2 regions of the Psychromonas sp. genome follow, and region 2 is predicted to be linked to the other one. Evidence: predicted binding sites of a transcription regulator. Region 2 holds the regulator's gene; the other holds the start of a gene.
The links. The regulator NrdR, encoded in region 2, represses ribonucleotide reductase genes. The targets are predictions, from matches to a motif close to AAACACNANATNTNGTGTTT.
Positions count from the first base shown of each region.

Region 1: a site for NrdR is predicted at 1,799-1,818, ahead of nrdA (class 1a ribonucleoside-diphosphate reductase subunit alpha). Genes of this name have one in related genera too.

Region 1 is NZ_CEZLMY010000019.1:878-12,004, forward strand. It holds gene nrdA (class 1a ribonucleoside-diphosphate reductase subunit alpha) at 1-1,736, opposite strand, end outside; gene AC4GME_RS04335 (hypothetical protein) at 2,425-2,619, shown strand; gene ubiG (bifunctional 2-polyprenyl-6-hydroxyphenol methylase/3-demethylubiquinol 3-O-methyltransferase UbiG) at 2,709-3,425, opposite strand; gene gyrA (DNA topoisomerase (ATP-hydrolyzing) subunit A) at 3,734-6,445, shown strand; gene serC (3-phosphoserine/phosphohydroxythreonine transaminase) at 6,510-7,598, shown strand; gene hisC (histidinol-phosphate transaminase) at 7,638-8,741, shown strand; gene aroA (3-phosphoshikimate 1-carboxyvinyltransferase) at 8,807-10,099, shown strand; gene AC4GME_RS04365 (universal stress protein) at 10,578-11,117, shown strand.
Region 2 is NZ_CEZLMY010000161.1:653-7,948, reverse strand. It holds partial or broken gene pheT (phenylalanine--tRNA ligase subunit beta) at 1-1,837, shown strand, start outside; gene AC4GME_RS15480 (integration host factor subunit alpha) at 1,841-2,149, shown strand; gene nrdR (transcriptional regulator NrdR) at 2,473-2,922, shown strand; gene ribD (bifunctional diaminohydroxyphosphoribosylaminopyrimidine deaminase/5-amino-6-(5-phosphoribosylamino)uracil reductase RibD) at 2,957-4,102, shown strand; gene AC4GME_RS15465 (riboflavin synthase) at 4,104-4,769, shown strand; gene ribBA (bifunctional 3,4-dihydroxy-2-butanone-4-phosphate synthase/GTP cyclohydrolase II) at 4,795-5,901, shown strand; gene ribH (6,7-dimethyl-8-ribityllumazine synthase) at 5,965-6,432, shown strand; gene nusB (transcription antitermination factor NusB) at 6,438-6,869, shown strand; gene AC4GME_RS15445 (DUF445 domain-containing protein) at 6,980-7,296, shown strand, end outside.

The sequences.
Region 1 (11,127 bases), on a different contig from region 2:
GGTAAAATACCCTGTGAGTAACGTGTCTCATTAAATTTAGGGCAGGCACCGCGCTCTTTAGCAAGCTTGTTTGACGCTTTTAACAGATAAAATTGAATCGCTTCAAATGTTTTGTGGGTTAAGTTATTGGCACTACCGTCTGAGTATTTAACGCCATTTTTAGCTAAGTAATAAGCGTAGTTGATAACCCCTATGCCGAGTGTGCGGCGCGCCATACTGCTGTTTTCAGCTGCTTTAATCGGGTAGTCCTGGTAATCTAATAAGTTATCTAATGCGCGAACCGCCAGCTCTGAAAGCTCTTCTAATTCATCAAGTGAATCAATGGCACCTAAGTTCAGCGCTGAAAGGGTACATAAAGCGATTTCACCCTCTTCGTCCATAATATGCTGCAGAGGTTTAGTCGGCAGGGCAATTTCTAAACATAAGTTACTTTGGCGAATCGGCGCAACTTTACTGTCAAATGGGCTGTGTGTATTGCAGTGGTCAACATTTTGAATATAGATACGTCCTGTACTGGCACGCTCCTGCATCAGTAATGAGAATAACTCAACAGCAGGAATTGAACTTTGACGGATACTCTTATCACCTTCATATAAGGTATATAAACGTTCAAATTCATCTTGATCTTCAAAGAACGCATCATATAAACCGGGTACATCAGATGGACTAAATAGGGTAATTGATTTTCGGTCAATCAGGCGTTGATAGAATAAACGACCTAACTGCACACCATAATCTAAATGGCGAACACGGTTTGAATCGATGCCACGGTTATTTTTGAGAACTAATAAAGATTCAACTTCAAGATGCCAAATCGGATAGAAAACCGTTGCCGCACCACCCCGAACACCACCTTGCGAACATGATTTCACAGCTGTTTGGAAGTATTTATAAAATGGAATACAACCGGTATGGAATGCTTCACCACCACGGATTGTGCTACCTAATGCACGAATTCGTCCTGCATTGATACCGATACCTGCACGTTGGGATACATATTTTACAATTGAGCTTGCTGTCGCATTGATTGAATCTAAGCTATCACCCGTTTCAATCAATACACATGAGCTAAATTGACGAGTAGGTGTACGAACGCCTGCCATAATAGGTGTTGGTAGTGATATTTTAAATTGAGAGGCTGCGTCATAAAAACGTTTAACGTAATCTAAACGTACCGATTTATCGTAATCTGAAAATAAGCAGGCAGACACTAACAGGTAAAGAAATTGTGCACTTTCGTAAATTTCACCTGTTACGCGGTTTTGAATCAGGTATTTACCTTCAAGCTGTTTAACTGCACCATATGAGAAGTTTAAATCACGATTATGAACGATGAATTTCTCCATCTCTTCGAATTCTTTCTTGCTGTAGTCTTCAAGCAGGTGTGCATCATACTTACCTTTTGAACACATTTTACTGACATGTTCAAAAACGCTTGGTGGTGTAAACCGTTGATACGCCTTTTTACGCAGATGAAATACAGCGAGGTGAGCCGCAAGATACTGGTAGTCGGGGGACTCTTCTGAAATGAGATCTGCAGCCGCTTTGATAATTGTCTCATGAATATCTTCGGTACGAATACCATCATAAAACTGAATATGTGAATTTAACTCAACCTGTGAGACCGAAACATTGCTCAGACCTTCCGCCGCCCAAGTGATAACACGGTGAATTTTTTCAAGATCGATACTTTCTCTCTTACCATTACGTTTGGTGACAAACAGGTTTTTATTCATTCGGGTTACCTTCTTTACTGCGACAACAATTTGCGTTAAATAGATTTATGCTTGCTTACTTGAAACACAACATATTGTGCTTGGTTAAGCGGTGAGGCACAAGATAAAGCTTTTTAAGTTTTTATCAAGTGAATATTTAACCTCTTAAAGTGGATAATTTTGTGGATAAAAAGCAGTATAAAAAAACAGGTTAGTATTAACTAACATCAACCTGTAAGTCAGCTCTGTTTTTTGTGAAATGCAATGGTTATTTGTAAAAATATTTAACAGGAAATAGGGAGTTGTTAAATAGATGAAACATTTACAGAATTTAGATTTAGCTCATGTTTTACCTGTTTATTGGTTAGCAATCTCTTTATTTACCCGATAACTGGCATTATTTATGCTGGTTAAGAGTTGTTAATAGTTATATCGGTGCTATCAAAACAGCCTGTTTATATTCATTATTAATTACGATTGCTTATAAACTAAGTGCTGATGATCACAAATAAAATGCAACAAGTTTGTTACAAATCGTTAACTTGAGCCGAGATTGATCTAAATCAATGTAGTTGGGTTATTTATCAGGTTTTATAGCAAAACAGACAAGTTAATGGGTTGTTAATGAAATTATTGACTAACATTAAATTAATATTAAAAAGTGCTTTAATAAAATGCACTTGAATTTCAATTAAAAAGGGGGGCTATTATGAAATTACTTATGGAACCTAAGTGTTATACCGATATTTGCCTGCATGGTAAGTGGTTTCATCATGATCACGGCGAGACCAGTGCTTATATGCTAGGTTCTCGAATGATATTTGATTTAGGTATGATGCCAACCACAGATGAAGAGCTTGAAGCATGTCTTGAACCAATTGCGATACGTCAGCTTTTTGCTTAATAGCTTTTTGGTTAATCTGAAGGCGATAAAAAAGCGCTAACCTTTGTTTAGTGCTTTTTTATATACGCAATAAATTGATCTTTTCTCTGTTAAAGTTTCTGGCAACGTAACATATAATTTACATTCACATTATTGGTGATTACAAACTCACCAGCCAAAACATTAAATTCTACGCCACACAGATCTTCACAGTTTAATGCGGTTTTATCGATTGCAGATAAAAGTTGTGACGGGCGAATAAATTTTTCATATTCATGTGTGCCTTTCGGTACCCACTTTAACAAGTGCTCAGCACCTAAAATCATCATTAAATAGGCTTTAAAGGTTTTATTAATTGTTGAAAAATAGACAAAACCACCTGGTTTGACCATATCAGAGCACGCTTGAATAATAGAGGCCGGATCTGGCACATGTTCCAACATCTCCATGCAAGTGACAAGATCAAACTGCCCCGCATGTTGCACAGCAAACTCTTCTGCTGTTATTTTTCGATAATCAACTTCGCTTTGTGTTTCTAAAGCATGTAAACGTGCAATTTGTAATGAAGCATGCGCCATATCGATGCCAATCACTTTTGCGCCTTGTTTGGCCATGCTTTCTGCGAGAATGCCGCCACCACAACCGACATCAACAACTGATTTTGCAAATAAACCGTCAACGCCTTGCTCTATATATGCTAAACGGGTTGGATTAAGCATATGTAACGGTTTGAAGTCTCCTTCGGGATCCCACCATTGTTCGGCCATTGCTGAGAATTTTTCAATCTCTTTGGGATCGACATTATGTGATGTTGTATTTGCAGGCATGCTATTTACCAAATTTTCTAAAGTGGGCGCATTATAACCTGATAATTTTAATAATAAATTCATTTTAGCAATTGCAGGAATAGTGCTCTTTTCATAATCTATTTATCTGCTGACGATACTCGCTTGAACTTTGTTAGATACAGGCATTTAAAAGCTGCTATTAGCTTCTTTTAACAACAGATTGACAGTTATCTCATATTCATACGAACATTTGCTGTGAATGCGTTTATTCGTCACTATTTTATGCTAGTATGCGCAACTCACTAAAATTCAGTCGATATTCTAATAAATTAAGGATTTAGGTCTCTATGAGCGAATTTGCCTCTGACGTTTCTCCAATCAACATTGAAGATGAATTAAAGAACTCTTATCTTGATTATGCAATGAGCGTAATTGTCGGGCGTGCATTGCCTGACGTGCGTGATGGTCTTAAACCGGTTCACCGCCGTGTCTTATTTGCAATGAGTGTATTGCGTAATGACTGGAACAAACCCTATAAAAAATCAGCACGTGTTGTTGGTGATGTAATTGGTAAATATCACCCGCATGGTGATACTGCGGTATACGATACCATTGTTCGTATGGCTCAGCCTTTCTCTTTACGCTATATGCTGGTTGACGGACAAGGTAACTTCGGTTCTGTCGATGGTGATAGTGCTGCGGCGATGCGTTATACGGAAATCCGTATGGACAAAATCGCGCATGAGATATTAGCCGATTTAGATAAAGAAACGGTCGATTTTGTGCCTAACTATGACGGTACAGAATTTATTCCTGAAGTAATGCCAACGAAAGTGCCTAACTTGCTAGTTAATGGTTCATCAGGTATCGCAGTCGGTATGGCAACCAATATTCCACCACATAATTTGGGTGAAGTGATCGATGGTTGTTTAGCATTAATTGAAAATCCCGAACTAACCATTAATGAACTGATTGAATACATTCCAGGACCCGATTTCCCGACAGCTGGTATTATTAATGGCCGTAAAGGCATTGTTGATGGCTACCATACGGGGCGCGGTAAAGTAAAAATTCGTGCTAAAGCGGATATTGAAGTTAATGATAAAACAGGTCGTGAAACCATTGTTGTTCATGAGCTGCCTTACCAGGTTAATAAAGCACGTCTAATCGAAAAAATTGCTGAGCTGGTAAAAGATAAAAAAATTGAGGGGATCAGTGCCCTGCGTGATGAGTCAGACAAAGACGGCATGCGCATGGTGGTTGAAGTGAAACGTGGTGAAGTGGGGGAGGTGATTTTAAATAACCTTTACGCACAAACACAGATGCAGGTTTCATTTGGTATTAATGCGGTGGCATTAGATCACGGTCAACCAAAACTGTTTAACCTCAAAGAGATGTTAGAAGCGTTTATCTTGCATCGTCGCGAAGTGGTGACACGCCGCACCGTATTTGAGCTGAAAAAAGCTCGCGATCGCGCCCATATCCTCGAAGGTTTAGCTATTTCACTGGCTAATATCGAACCTATCATTAAGCTTATTCGCCACTCGGCAACGCCAGCAGAAGCAAAAATCGCCCTGCAATCACAAGGTTGGGAACTCGGTAATGTAGCAGCGATGCTTGAAGCCTCTGGGGTTGATGCGGCTCGTCCTGATGGGTTGGCCATTGAGTTTGGCGTGCGTGATAACAGTTATTATATGACTGAAGTGCAAGCACAGGCGATTCTGGATCTGCGTTTACATAAATTAACCGGTCTTGAGCACGAGAAAATCTTAAGTGAATATAAAGAGCTGTTAGATATTATCGCGGCACTGTTGTTCATTTTAGAAAATCCAGCGCGTTTAATGGAAGTGATTCGTGAAGAGCTAGAAGAGATTCGTGCTAACTTTGGCGATCCTCGTCGTACCGAAATTACCGCGAGTGAAGCTGATCTTTGTATGGAAGATTTGATTAACGAAGAAGATGTGGTGGTGACGCTTTCTCATGAAGGTTACGTTAAATACCAACCGTTAACGGATTACGAAGCGCAGCGCCGTGGTGGTAAAGGTAAATCAGCAACTAAAATGAAAGATGAAGATTTCATCGAAAAACTCTTAGTTGCCAGTACCCACGATACGATTTTATGTTTCTCTACTCGCGGCCGTTTATATTGGTTGAAAGTATTCCAATTACCACTGGCTTCTCGTCAGGCTCGCGGTCGTCCAATCGTCAATATCTTGCCGCTGGAAGAGGGCGAACGTATCACTGCGATTCTACCTGTGCGTGAATATGAAGATGATAAGTTTGTGTTTATGGCAACCGCCAACGGTACAGTTAAGAAAACCGCATTAAGTGCTTACAGCCGTCCGCGTGCAAGTGGTTTGATTGCCATTAACTTAAATGAAGACAATGAGTTAATCGGTGCGCAAATAACTAATGGTGAAAATGAGATCATGATTTTCTCTGATGCAGGTAAAGTTGTGCGCTTTAAAGAAGCGGAAGAAACTACCGTAACTGATGAAGATGGTAATGTTGTTTTAGATGAAAATGGTAATCCTGAGATTAAATTCAAAGGTGTTCGTCCTATGGGACGTACAGCCACTGGTGTTCGTGGTATCAAACTCAAAGATGGCGAGAAAGTAGTCTCTTTGATTGTGCCAAACGAAACGGGGCATATCTTAACCGCTACTGAAAATGGTTACGGTAAACGTACTCCGCTTGCAGACTACTCGCCTAAGAGCCGTGCAACGCAAGGTGTTATCTCAATCAAAGTGAGTGAGCGTAACGGTAAAGTTGTTGGTGCCGTACAGGTTGATGATAATGATGAGATCATGCTTATATCTAATAAAGGTACATTAGTTCGTACACCTGTTGGTGGCGTGTCTGTGGTCGGACGTAATACTCAAGGTGTAACACTTATCAAAACACGCGAAGATGAACAGATTGTAGCTTTGCAGCGCATTGATGAAATCAAAGATCTGCCTGTTTATGAAGAGGAAGGCGAGGCTGTTGAAAATCAGACGGAACAAGCGGTTTCTGAAAATGAGACCGTAACTGACGAATCCTCAGAATCCCAAGAATAAACAATTCAGACATTAAAATAAGCGGCCTTGGCCGCTTATTTTATTTTAAGAGACAAGCAATATAATGACTAAAATATTTAATTTCTGTGCAGGTCCGGCAATGTTACCGGAAGCGGTTATGCAAAAAGCACAACAAGAATTTTGTAACTGGCAAGGCCTGGGTGTTTCAGTGATGGAAGTGAGTCACCGTAGCCCCGAATATATCGAAATGGCATTACAGGCAGAACAGGATTTACGTGATTTGATGGAAATTCCTGATAATTATAAAGTCTTATTTTGTCATGGTGGCGGTCGCGGTCAGTTTGCTGCTGTACCATTAAATCTTCTTGATGATAAATTAGACGCGGATTATCTATTAACGGGTCAATGGTCAAAAGCTGCGGTAGTTGAAGCTAAAAAACATGCTCGCATCGCTGAAACTAATATCATGACTGAAACTGCGGATGGAAAAGTGAATGTTCAAGCCTGTGCTGATTGGCAAATCAACGCTGGCGCAGCTTATGTGCATTACTGTCCAAATGAAACGATTGAAGGTATTGAAATCTTTGAAACACCGGAAACGGGTGTAGTGCCATTAGTTGCCGATTTCAGCTCTACAATTTTATCTCGCCCAATTGATGTTTCGAAATTTGGTATTATTTACGCAGGCGCGCAAAAGAATATCGGCCCATCCGGTTTAGCAATTGCGATTGTACGTGATGATCTGATTGGTAAAGCACGTAAAGTGATTCCATCAATTTTAGATTACAAAGTACAAGCAGATGCTGGCTCAATGTATAACACGCCGCCAACATATGCCTGGTACTTAGCTGGTTTAGTTTTTAAATGGCTTAAAGAGCAGGGCGGTTTAGTTGAAATTGAAAAGAAAAATATCGCTAAAGCGCAGCTGCTTTATGGTTTTATCGATAAATCTGACTTTTATGCTAACAACGTTGATAACTGCGTGCGCAGCCGTATGAATATTCCCTTTACACTTAGCGATGACAGTTTAAATGAGACGTTTTTAAGCGAGTCTAAAGAAGCCGGTCTATTGACTTTAAAAGGTCACAAGTTAGTCGGCGGTATGCGTGCAAGTATCTACAATGCAATGCCAATTGAAGGCGTGCAGGCATTAGTTGACTTTATGGCTGATTTTGAAAAAAAATACGCTTAATAAAAACTTAAATTTCAATTAATGGATTAGGAATAACAGATGAGTTGTGATTTTTTAAATATTGCCAATAGTGGTGTACAAAAACTACATCCCTATCAAGCTGGTAAACCAACTGACGAATTAGAGCGTGAGCTTGGTATTACCAATATTGTAAAACTAGCTTCTAATGAAAATCCGCTCGGTTTAAGTGATTCTGTAAAAGTCGCTTTGCAGAAAGAATTGAGCGAGTTAACACGTTATCCTGATGCCAATGGTTATTATCTAAAACAAGCGCTTGCTGAAAAATATGCCGTTGAGTTACAGCAGGTGACATTAGGTAATGGCTCTAACGATCTGCTCGAGCTAGTTGCGCGCGCATTTGTAAGCTGTGAAAATGAAGTTATATTTGCACAATATGCTTTTGTAGTTTACCCAATTGTTACTCAAGCAATTGGCGCAAAAGCGGTTGTTGTGCCAGCTAAAGATTACGGTCACGACTTGGATGCAATGGCCGATGCTATTACAAATAATACCAAGCTGATTTTTATTGCTAATCCAAATAATCCTACGGGGACATTTTTAGAACAAGATGAGATTAAATCTTTCCTAACTAAGGTTCCTGAAAATGTTTTAGTGGTATTAGATGAAGCATATTTTGAATACGCATCAGCGGATCGCCGTGGTAATGCCATTGAGTGGATTAAAGAGTTTCCTAACCTGATTATTTTACGCACTTTCTCAAAAGCGTATGGTTTAGCTGGATTGCGCGTAGGTTACTCTATTTCAAATCCGCAAATAGCTGATATTTTAAACCGGGTACGTCAACCATTTAACTGTAATGCGTTAGCGCTTAAGGCTGCGGAAACTATTCTGCAAGATGAAAAATACTTACAAGAAAGTATTAAATTAAATAATGCAGGGATGGCCGATTTAAGTACATTTTTCCGCGAGCATGAACTTGAGTATATCCCGTCAATGGGTAATTTTATTACCGTAAATGTTGCTACCTCCGGTGATAAGGTTTACCAGGAGTTATTAAAGGAAGGGGTGATTGTACGTCCTATCACAGGTTATGGTTTACCTAACCACCTTCGTATTAGTATTGGTACTCAAGCTGAAAACCAACGTTTTAAACAAGCACTGGTTAAAGTGCTTGAGCTGTAGTTATTAATAGAGATTATTAATTGAAAATTATTAATCTAGTTTTAAGTCAGAAAATAGAGAATATTATGGAACAATTATTATTAAAACCAATTGCTAAAGTTGATGGTGAAATCAATCTTCCTGGTTCAAAAAGCCTGTCTAATCGTGCGCTTCTATTAGCTGCATTAGCAAAAGGGACAACTACTTTAACTAACTTATTGGATAGTGACGATATTCGTCATATGCTAAACGCGCTTAAAAAACTAGGCGTTAATTACCAACTTTCTGATGATAAAAAACAATGTGTTGTTGAAGGTTTAGGCCGAGCATTCAATACGACAGAGCTTGGTCAACTAGAGCTGTTTTTAGGTAATGCAGGTACAGCGATGCGTCCACTTTGTGCGGCGCTTTGTTTAGGCCAGGGTGAATATGTATTAACTGGTGAGCCGCGTATGTTTGAGCGTCCAATCGGCAGTTTAGTCGATGCACTGCAACAAGCCGGTGCCGATGTTACTTATCTAAAAGATGAAAACTACCCGCCACTTAAAATTAAAGGTACAGGCCTAAAAGGTGGAAAAATCGAGATTGACGGTAGTGTCTCAAGTCAGTTTTTAACTGCATTTTTAATGTCTGCACCAATGGCAACAGAAGACACTACAATTGAAATTGTTGGCGAACTGGTTTCTAAACCGTATATCAAAATCACTCTGCAGATTATGCAGGACTTTGGCATTGAAGTTGATAATGAAAATGGTGAGTACCAACGTTTTGTTATTAAAGCGGGACAAACCTATACGGCTCCTGGTGATTACTTAGTGGAAGGTGATGCGTCATCAGCATCATACTTTTTAGCTGCAGCCGCAATCGGCGGCGGAAGTATTAAAGTGACTGGTATCGGTAAAAAATCGGTACAAGGTGATATTCAATTTGCTGATGCATTAGAGGCGATGGGCGCAAATATTGAATGGGGCGATGATTATATTAAAGCCAGCAAAGGAGAGCTTAAAGCCATCGATATGGATATGAACCATATTCCGGATGCGGCTATGACGATTGCTGTCGCAGCTCTGTTTGCTGAAGGTACCACGAAAATTCGCAACGTTTATAACTGGCGTGTTAAGGAAACAGATCGTTTATATGCAATGGCAACAGAGCTGCGTAAAGTAGGCGCAACGGTTGTTGAAGGTCATGACTTTATAGAAGTGACACCGCCGGCAAAACTTAACCATGCCGCTATTGATACCTATGATGATCACCGTATGGCGATGTGCTTTTCGTTAGTGGCTTTAAGTGATACGCCGGTTACTATCAACGATCCTAAGTGTACATCCAAAACATTCCCGGATTATTTTGAAAAGTTAGCTTCGGTTAGTTGCTAATCGATAGTAATAGCGAATAATAAAGCCTTGCATCGCAAGGCTTTATTATTTTTTCAGAAAGATAATTCCTGAACATTTTTTTCTACCGTAAGAAAGAAACCTTCTAGGGAGGAAAGCAGGCCACTTTCTGAAAAGGTGGATCTTTAACTAAAGTTTGTTTATTTCAGAGTCTCTTTTGCCACCGTCGCCATGTGTTATTTTTTGTATATCCGTTCATTGAAATTCCAGCTAAAAAATTCCAGAGCAGCGCTAGACTTATAGTAAATGTATTAATGATGTGATCTTATATTGCATAAAATAAATTGATACTAACAAGGTATGGGTTTTAGCGGGGAAGTAGTCGCTTTAGCTTACCAGAGATGCTAAGAAATAATGCCAGAAATAAAACTCATAATGACCTTCATTTTAACCTGTTAGATTGATTGCTTATTTTATGTGTTTGCTACTATTGATAAGAGATTTAATTGGGAGGAATACAATGAGCTATAAGCATATATTAGTCGTTGTTGATTTATCTAAATCCAGTGAAGTAGTGATCAGTAAAGCGGTTTCATTAGCTAGAGGTGCTCAATCGAAACTTTCATTTATTTATGTTGATGCTAGTTATGTAAGTACCATAGGGCTAGTTAAAACAGCAGTTGATAAGGTCGAAGCTGAAGAAAAAGGTATATTGCAAAAAGAGTTGCAAGCATTAGCTGTTCAGGTTGATTATCCGATCACCAACACTTTGGTTGTAATGGGAAATTTGAACGATACACTAAAAACAACAGTTAAAGAAATGGATGTTGATCTATTAGTTTGCGGGCATCATCATGATTTCTGGAGTCGTCTATTATCTTCAGTGCTAACTATACCCAAACTACCTGAAGATGCAGATTCAGAGGAACGCGCGGATGCCAGAACAAGGCACAACATGAAGATAATGGTTATTCCCTTTTCAAATGTTGTAACGCAGAGCTGGCTTTCGAGCGTTCCTCCCACAGGGCAAGGCGGGAGGAAACTCTCTTCGGCGTTATGAAGTATTGATT
Region 2 (7,296 bases):
CGTATCTGTGACTGAGCCAACATGGGAAAACGTTGCGGTAAGCATTGATGATCAAGTTGCGATTAATCTGCAAGCACCAACTGCATGTCCTCGTTACTTAGGCCGTGTTATCCGTGGTATCAACCAGGATGCTACAACGCCATTATGGATGGTTGAAAAATTACGTCGTTGTGGTGTGCGCAGTGTTGATGCGGTTGTAGATATTACTCAGTATGTACTGCTTGAGTTTGGTCACCCGATGCACGCTTTTGATTTAGATAAATTAGAAGGTGGCATTGAAGTTCGTCTTGCAACTCAAGATGAAAAATTAACTTTATTAGATGGTAAAGAAGTTAAATTAAACGAAGATACATTAGTGATTGCCGATCAACAAAAAGCGCTAGCAATGGCTGGTATTTTTGGTGGTCAAGATTCGGGTGTAGCAACAGGTACAACTGACATTTTCCTGGAAAGTGCGTTCTTTGCTCCGCTTGCAATTGCTGGTCGTGCGCGTGCTTACGGTCTGCATACAGATGCATCTCACCGTTATGAACGTGGTGTAGATCCAGTATTACAAGCAAAAGCGATGGAACGAGCAACACAACTGCTTGTTGAAATCTGTGGTGGCAGTGTTGGTCCTATTACTGAAGCGGTAAGTGAAGAAAATATACCTGCTCAAGCAACGATTACGCTACGCCGTAGTAAATTAGATCGTTTAATCGGTATTTCAATTGATTCTGACCGTGTTGAAGAAATCCTTACCCAGCTCGGCTGTGAAGTGACTGCTACTGCTGATGCGTGGACAGCTATTGCTCCGACGTACCGTTTTGATATGGAGATTGAAGAAGATCTAATCGAAGAAGTGGCACGTGTTTATGGTTACAACAATATCCCCAATATTGCGCCAGAAGCCGCATTAACTATGCCAGCTCATAATGAAGCAACATTAAATCTGTCTAGAATTCGTGACGTATTAGTGAATCGTGAATACCAGGAAGCGATTACTTATAGCTTTGTTGATCCAGATAAACAGCTTAAATTACATCCACAAGCTGACGCATTAATTCTGCCACATCCTATCTCTAAAGATATGTCAGCAATGCGTGTTAGTTTATGGACTGGTTTATTAGAAAGTGTTTCTAAAAACCAAAAACGTCAACAAAACCGTGTACGTTTATTCGAAACGGGTTTACGTTTTGTTAAAGATGAAAATGCTGAGAATGGTATTGCACAACAAGAGATGTTATCGGGTGTTATCATTGGTAATTTAAATGATGAACATTGGAATATCGAAACACGAAATGTTGATTTCTTTGACCTAAAAGCAGATTTAGAAGCGCTATTAGATCTTTGTGTTGATGACTCAAGCTTTGAATTTAAAGCTGAGACACATAGTGCATTACATCCTGGACAGTCTGCAGGTATTTACCGTGATGGTAAAAATATCGGTTATATCGGTACATTGCACCCAAGCCTGACTAAACCTTTTGCATTAAACGGTACGGCGATTGTATTTGAAATCGAATTAGATCAAATCACCACCCGTAAATTACCGCAGGCTGGCGATATCTCTAAGTTCCCGGCTAACCACCGAGATCTGGCATTTGTTGTTGATGAACAATTAAATGCAGGTAACGTCTTAAAATTTATAGAAAAAATTGGCGGAACTGAATTAGTTGGCATAAACTTATTTGACGTATACCAAGGACAAGGTGTTGAGGAAGGTAAGAAGAGCTTAGCAATAGGTTTAATCTTACAAGATACGACTCGTACCCTGGAAGAACAAGAGATTGCTGAGAGCGTGAATAATATCGTAGAAGCAGTTTCTCTGGAGTTTAATGCATCGTTGAGAGATTAATTTATGGCACTGACTAAAGCTGAAATAGCGAACCATTTATCCGAAAAAATTGGTTTAAGCAAACGAGAAGCAAAAGAGTTTGTTGAGTCGTTTTTTGAAGAAATTAAAGCAACGTTAGAAAGTGGAGAGGCAGTTAAAATCTCTGGTTTTGGTGGCTTTGAATTAAAAGATAAAGGTGAACGTCCAGGTCGTAACCCTAAAACTGGTGAAGATATTCCTATTGCCGCACGTCGGGTTGTTACATTTCGAGCAGGACAGAAACTGAAAGAATTGGTAGAAGAAAATTTACCAGACACAGCAGACAAACTTTAGTTTTCTCATCGTAATAAAAAAGTCGCATTTGCGGCTTTTTTTTTACTTTGTAAAGTATCTACTGGGTATAATGCCAATTGAAGATAGTTCAAGTTTATGAGCTGGCTGTTCTGCGCTCGTTTTTTAGCCGTACAGACAATTTGGCGGACTGAACTCCGATTTCACATTTTAGGTAAACCGTTAAAACTTTACAGCTCTACCCGGTTAATGACGATGGTATAATAAATCAGACTATTTAATTGTGTTTGCTATAAAGTTGCCATATAGCTAGCTATAAAAAATTTAAGAACAAACTATTTAATCCCCAACAAGAGTGAAAAATTATGTACTGTCCTTTTTGTAGTGCACAAGATACGAAAGTGATCGACTCTCGATTAGTTGCAGAAGGCTCTCAAGTACGTCGTCGCCGTTCTTGTAATGAATGTCATGAGCGTTTTACCACCTTTGAAGTCGCTGAACTTGTTATGCCTCGTTTAATTAAATCAGATGGTCGCCGAGAGCCATTTAATGATGATAAATTGCTGGTAGGAATTAATCGCGCACTTGAGAAAAGACCGGTTAGTATTGAAGCGATAGAAAGTGCGGTTAATAAACTTAAATCTACATTACGTGCAACTGGTGAACGTGAAGTACCATCGAAAATGGTTGGTGAATTAGTGATGGAATTACTGAGAAGTTTAGATAAAATTGCATATATTCGTTTTGCTTCTGTGTATCGCTCATTTGAAGATGTAAAAGAGTTTGGTGAAGAGATTGCTAAACTGGAAAAATAACCGTGTTTTTGTCGGTTTTATATGTGGAATATAGATGAACGCTGCTCACTTTTCAGATTTAGATAAGCACTACATGTCCCGCGCCATCGAATTAGCTAAAAAAGGGCGCTTTACTACTTCCCCTAATCCCAATGTTGGTTGTGTGGTTGTAAGCAATGATATTATCGTTGGCGAAGGTTTTCATGAAAAAGCGGGCTTGCCCCATGCCGAAATTAACGCCTTAGCCATTGCACAAACTAAAGCAATCAATGCTACTTGTTATGTCACTTTAGAGCCGTGTTCTTATTACGGTCGAACACCACCTTGTGCGTTAGCATTAACCGAAGCAGGGGTTAAACGAGTGGTGATTGCGATGGTTGATCCCAACCCTAAAGTAGCAGGTCGCGGTATCAGCATATTAGAAGAAGCCGGCATTCAGGTGGATATCGGATTGCTTGAAAATGAAGCCCTAAAATTAAATCGTGGTTTCATTAAGCGTATGCAAGTTAAGCAACCGCGTGTAACCGTCAAGTTAGCATCTAGTCTGGATGGAAAAACAGCACTGAAAAATGGTGAGAGTCAGTGGATCACAGGCCCGAAAGCGCGGATTGATGTGCAATATTACCGAGCGATGCAAAGTGCAATTTTAACAGGTAGCGGTACTGTGATTGCAGATGATCCCAGTCTCAATGTTCGTTATGAAGAATTACAACAAAGCACTGATTTTAAGAATGAAATCGAAAAGTCTGCAATTCGTCAACCGATTCGCATTGTTTTAGATTCACACAATAAATTGAGCCTCAATGAGAAGCTGTTTACACTTGCCGGTAAAGTGCTGTTAGTTGCGCTTTCACCGCGTGCTGATTTACAAAATAAACAGTTTAAAGCTGATGTCGAGCAGGTTATCTGCGCCGATGATGGTCATGGCCGCATTGATTTAAATCTGTTGTTAACTTCCTTAAATGACTATGAAATTAATGACCTTTGGGTAGAAGCTGGTGCCACACTTTCTGGTGAATTTTTTAAAAATCAATTAGTTGATGAATTTATACTGTATCAGGCACCAAAATTAATGGGCGATCAGGCGAGAAACTTAGTAAACTTACCTAACTTTTCAAAAATGGACGAAGTTGTGCAGTTAAAGTTACAAAATATGGCTTTAATTGGTGACGATATTCGACTTATAAGTAATCGAGATTAATATGTTTACAGGCATCATAGCTGCAGTGGGTCATGTCACTGCAATTAAACACAATGAAAAAGATATGACCATCAGCGTTGCTTCAGGAGAGCTGGATTTAAGCGATGTTAAGTTAGGTGACAGCATCGCTAATAACGGTGTTTGTTTAACCGTGACTAAATTAAGTGATGGAGGTTTTGATGCTGATGTTTCTTATGAAACCATAAAACGCAGTGGTTTTGCACAAATTAAAACAGGTTTTGCTATTAATTTAGAAAAAGCGATGCAGATGAACGATCGTTTTGGCGGGCATATTGTCAGTGGCCATGTTGATGGAGTGGGAGAAATTACTTCGATTACGCCGCTTGGCAATGCGTTTGAATATTGGATTAAAGCACCTAACGAATTAGCTAAATACATTGCTGAAAAAGGTTCAATTACTGTTGACGGCATCAGCCTGACCACTAATGAAATTGATGGCGCTTCTTTTAAATTAACTATTATTCCGCATACTATTGCACAAACTAATATGGTTAATTATTCCGTTGCTACTCAGGTCAATTTAGAAGTGGATGTGATATCGCGTTATTTAGAGCGTCTGATGTTGGGCGAAAAAGCTTCACAAAGTACAAAACAAGAAAATAAATCAACAATGGATCTGCTCGCTCGTAGCGGGTTCTTAGGTTAAGCCTGGCAACCGAATAGGGACAAACATGAAATTAAATACTACTGCTGAAATTATTGAAGATATCCGTTTAGGTAAAATGGTTATTTTAATGGATGATGAGGATCGTGAAAACGAAGGTGATCTGATCATGGCTGCCGATTTGGTGACACCTGATGCGATTAACTTTATGGCGACTAACGGCCGCGGTCTAATCTGTTTAACGCTGACAGAAGGACGCTGTGAACAGCTTAAATTACCATTAATGGTTGATGATAATACCGCCGCTTTCTCGACAAACTTTACTGTTTCTATTGAAGCTGCTGAGGGAGTGACTACGGGTATTTCTGCTGCCGATCGTGCGGTGACGGTACAAGCTGCTATTGCCAAAGATGCCAAACCAACTGATATTGTGATGCCTGGTCATATCTTCCCGCTAAAAGCGCAGGCCGGCGGTGTATTAACACGTGCTGGTCATACTGAAGCTGGTTGTGATTTAGCGCGTTTAGCTGGGCGTGAACCAGCCGGGGTAATTGTTGAAATCTTAAATGATGATGGCACTATGGCACGTCGTGCTGATTTAGAACTGTTTGCTGAAAAACATGGGCTAAAACTGGGTACGGTTGCCGACTTAATTGAATACCGTAATAACAATGAAACGACTATTGAGCGAGTCAGCAGCTGTAAATTACCGACTGAGTTTGGTGAGTTTGATTTAGTTGCATACCAGGACACTATTGATAAACAAGTTCATTTTGCATTAGTAAATGGCGAAATTAAAGAAGGTGCGACTACTAACGTTCGAGTGCATTTACAGAACACTTTTACCGATAACTTCTTTTCAGACCGTTTAGGTGCACGTACTTGGCCTTTAAGTAATGCAATGCAGCGTTTAGCGAAAGACGGCGGCATACTGGTGATGTTAGGTCATCAGGAAACGGCGGAGTCATTAATCGAACAGGTTAAACATATCGCTAAACAGGACGCGGGAGAGCGTGTTTCATCTAAACCGCAGGGGGCAAGCCGCCGTGTTGGTGTCGGTTCGCAAATTTTGCGTGATTTAGGTGTGCATAAGATGGCACTTTTAAGCTCTGAGAAAAAATATCACGCATTAGGTGGTTTTGGACTGGAAGTCGTTGATTACATCACTGAGTAATCAATGTTAGGCATAGAAATAAAATGTGTTAGAATGCACAAAAATTTGCAATAAGGGTAGAAAATGAAAATAATTGAAGGTGGCTTAGCTGCTCCACAAGCGAAAATCGCAATCGTAATCTCTCGTTTTAACAGCTTTATCAATGAGCAGTTATTAGCGGGCGCAATTGATACCCTTAAACGTACAGGTCAGGTTGAAGACGATAATATCACTGTGGTTCGTGTACCTGGTGCTGTTGAACTTCCACTTGCAGCTAAACGTGTTGCAGCATCTAAAAAATACGATGCAATTATCGCATTAGGTACAGTTATTCGTGGTGGTACACCACATTTTGAATTTGTTGCTAATGAATGTAATAAAGGTCTTGCACAAGTCTCAATGGATTTTGATACACCAGTAGCATTTGGTGTATTAACAACGGATTCAATCGATCAGGCAATCGAACGTGCAGGCACTAAAATGGGCAATAAAGGTAGCGAAGCTGCTTTAAGTGCTTTAGAAATGGTTAATGTAATGGCGGAATTAGGATAATGAAAATGAAACCTGCAGAGCGCCGTCGCGCTCGTCAATTTGCAGTACAAGCGGTTTACCAATGGCAAATTACTCAACTAAATGTTGGTCAAATTATTGATCAATTCAGTGTTGATCAAGATTTGTCAAAAACAGATGTTCCATACTTTAAAGAGTTATTAACGGGTGTTGTTCATCGAGTTGAGTCTTTAGATGAAAATCTGTCTCCATATCTTTCTCGTAAAATCGGTGATGTGGATATGGTTGATCTTGCGGTATTACGTATTGCAATGTTCGAGTTAACTTACCGTACTGATGTACCGCATAAAGTGGTATTAAACGAAGCGATTGAGTTGGCTAAAGATTTTGCAACAGACGAGTCTTACAAATTTGTAAATGGCGTTTTAGATAAAGCATTACGTAGTTTAAAACTGCGTGAAGAAACTGCTAACGGTTAATTGCAAGCTATTCTTCACAAATTAAAATCCAGTAGCCATTTACTTAGCTACTGGATTTTTTTTGTACCCTAGAAATAGGTTCAGAAATTGAAACTCGAACAGGAAAGATAATGAATAAAAGTTTTATTACCAATTTAGTCGCAACTGTCATTTTGATAGTGGGTTTACTATTAGGTGAAAGTGAATATGCAGCTATTTTAACTATGGTTGGTTTATTTGCACTTTCCGGTGCGTTAACGAACTGGTTAGCGGTATTTATGTTATTTGAAAAAGTGCCGCTTTTATATGGCTCTGGTGTTGTACCTGCACATTTTGAAGAGTTTAAAAAAGGCATTCGCTCATTAATGATGGATCAGTTTTTTACCCTTGAAAATGTAGATCGATTTTTAAGTGCCGGTTCCCTTTCACCGACGCATCTTAATTTACA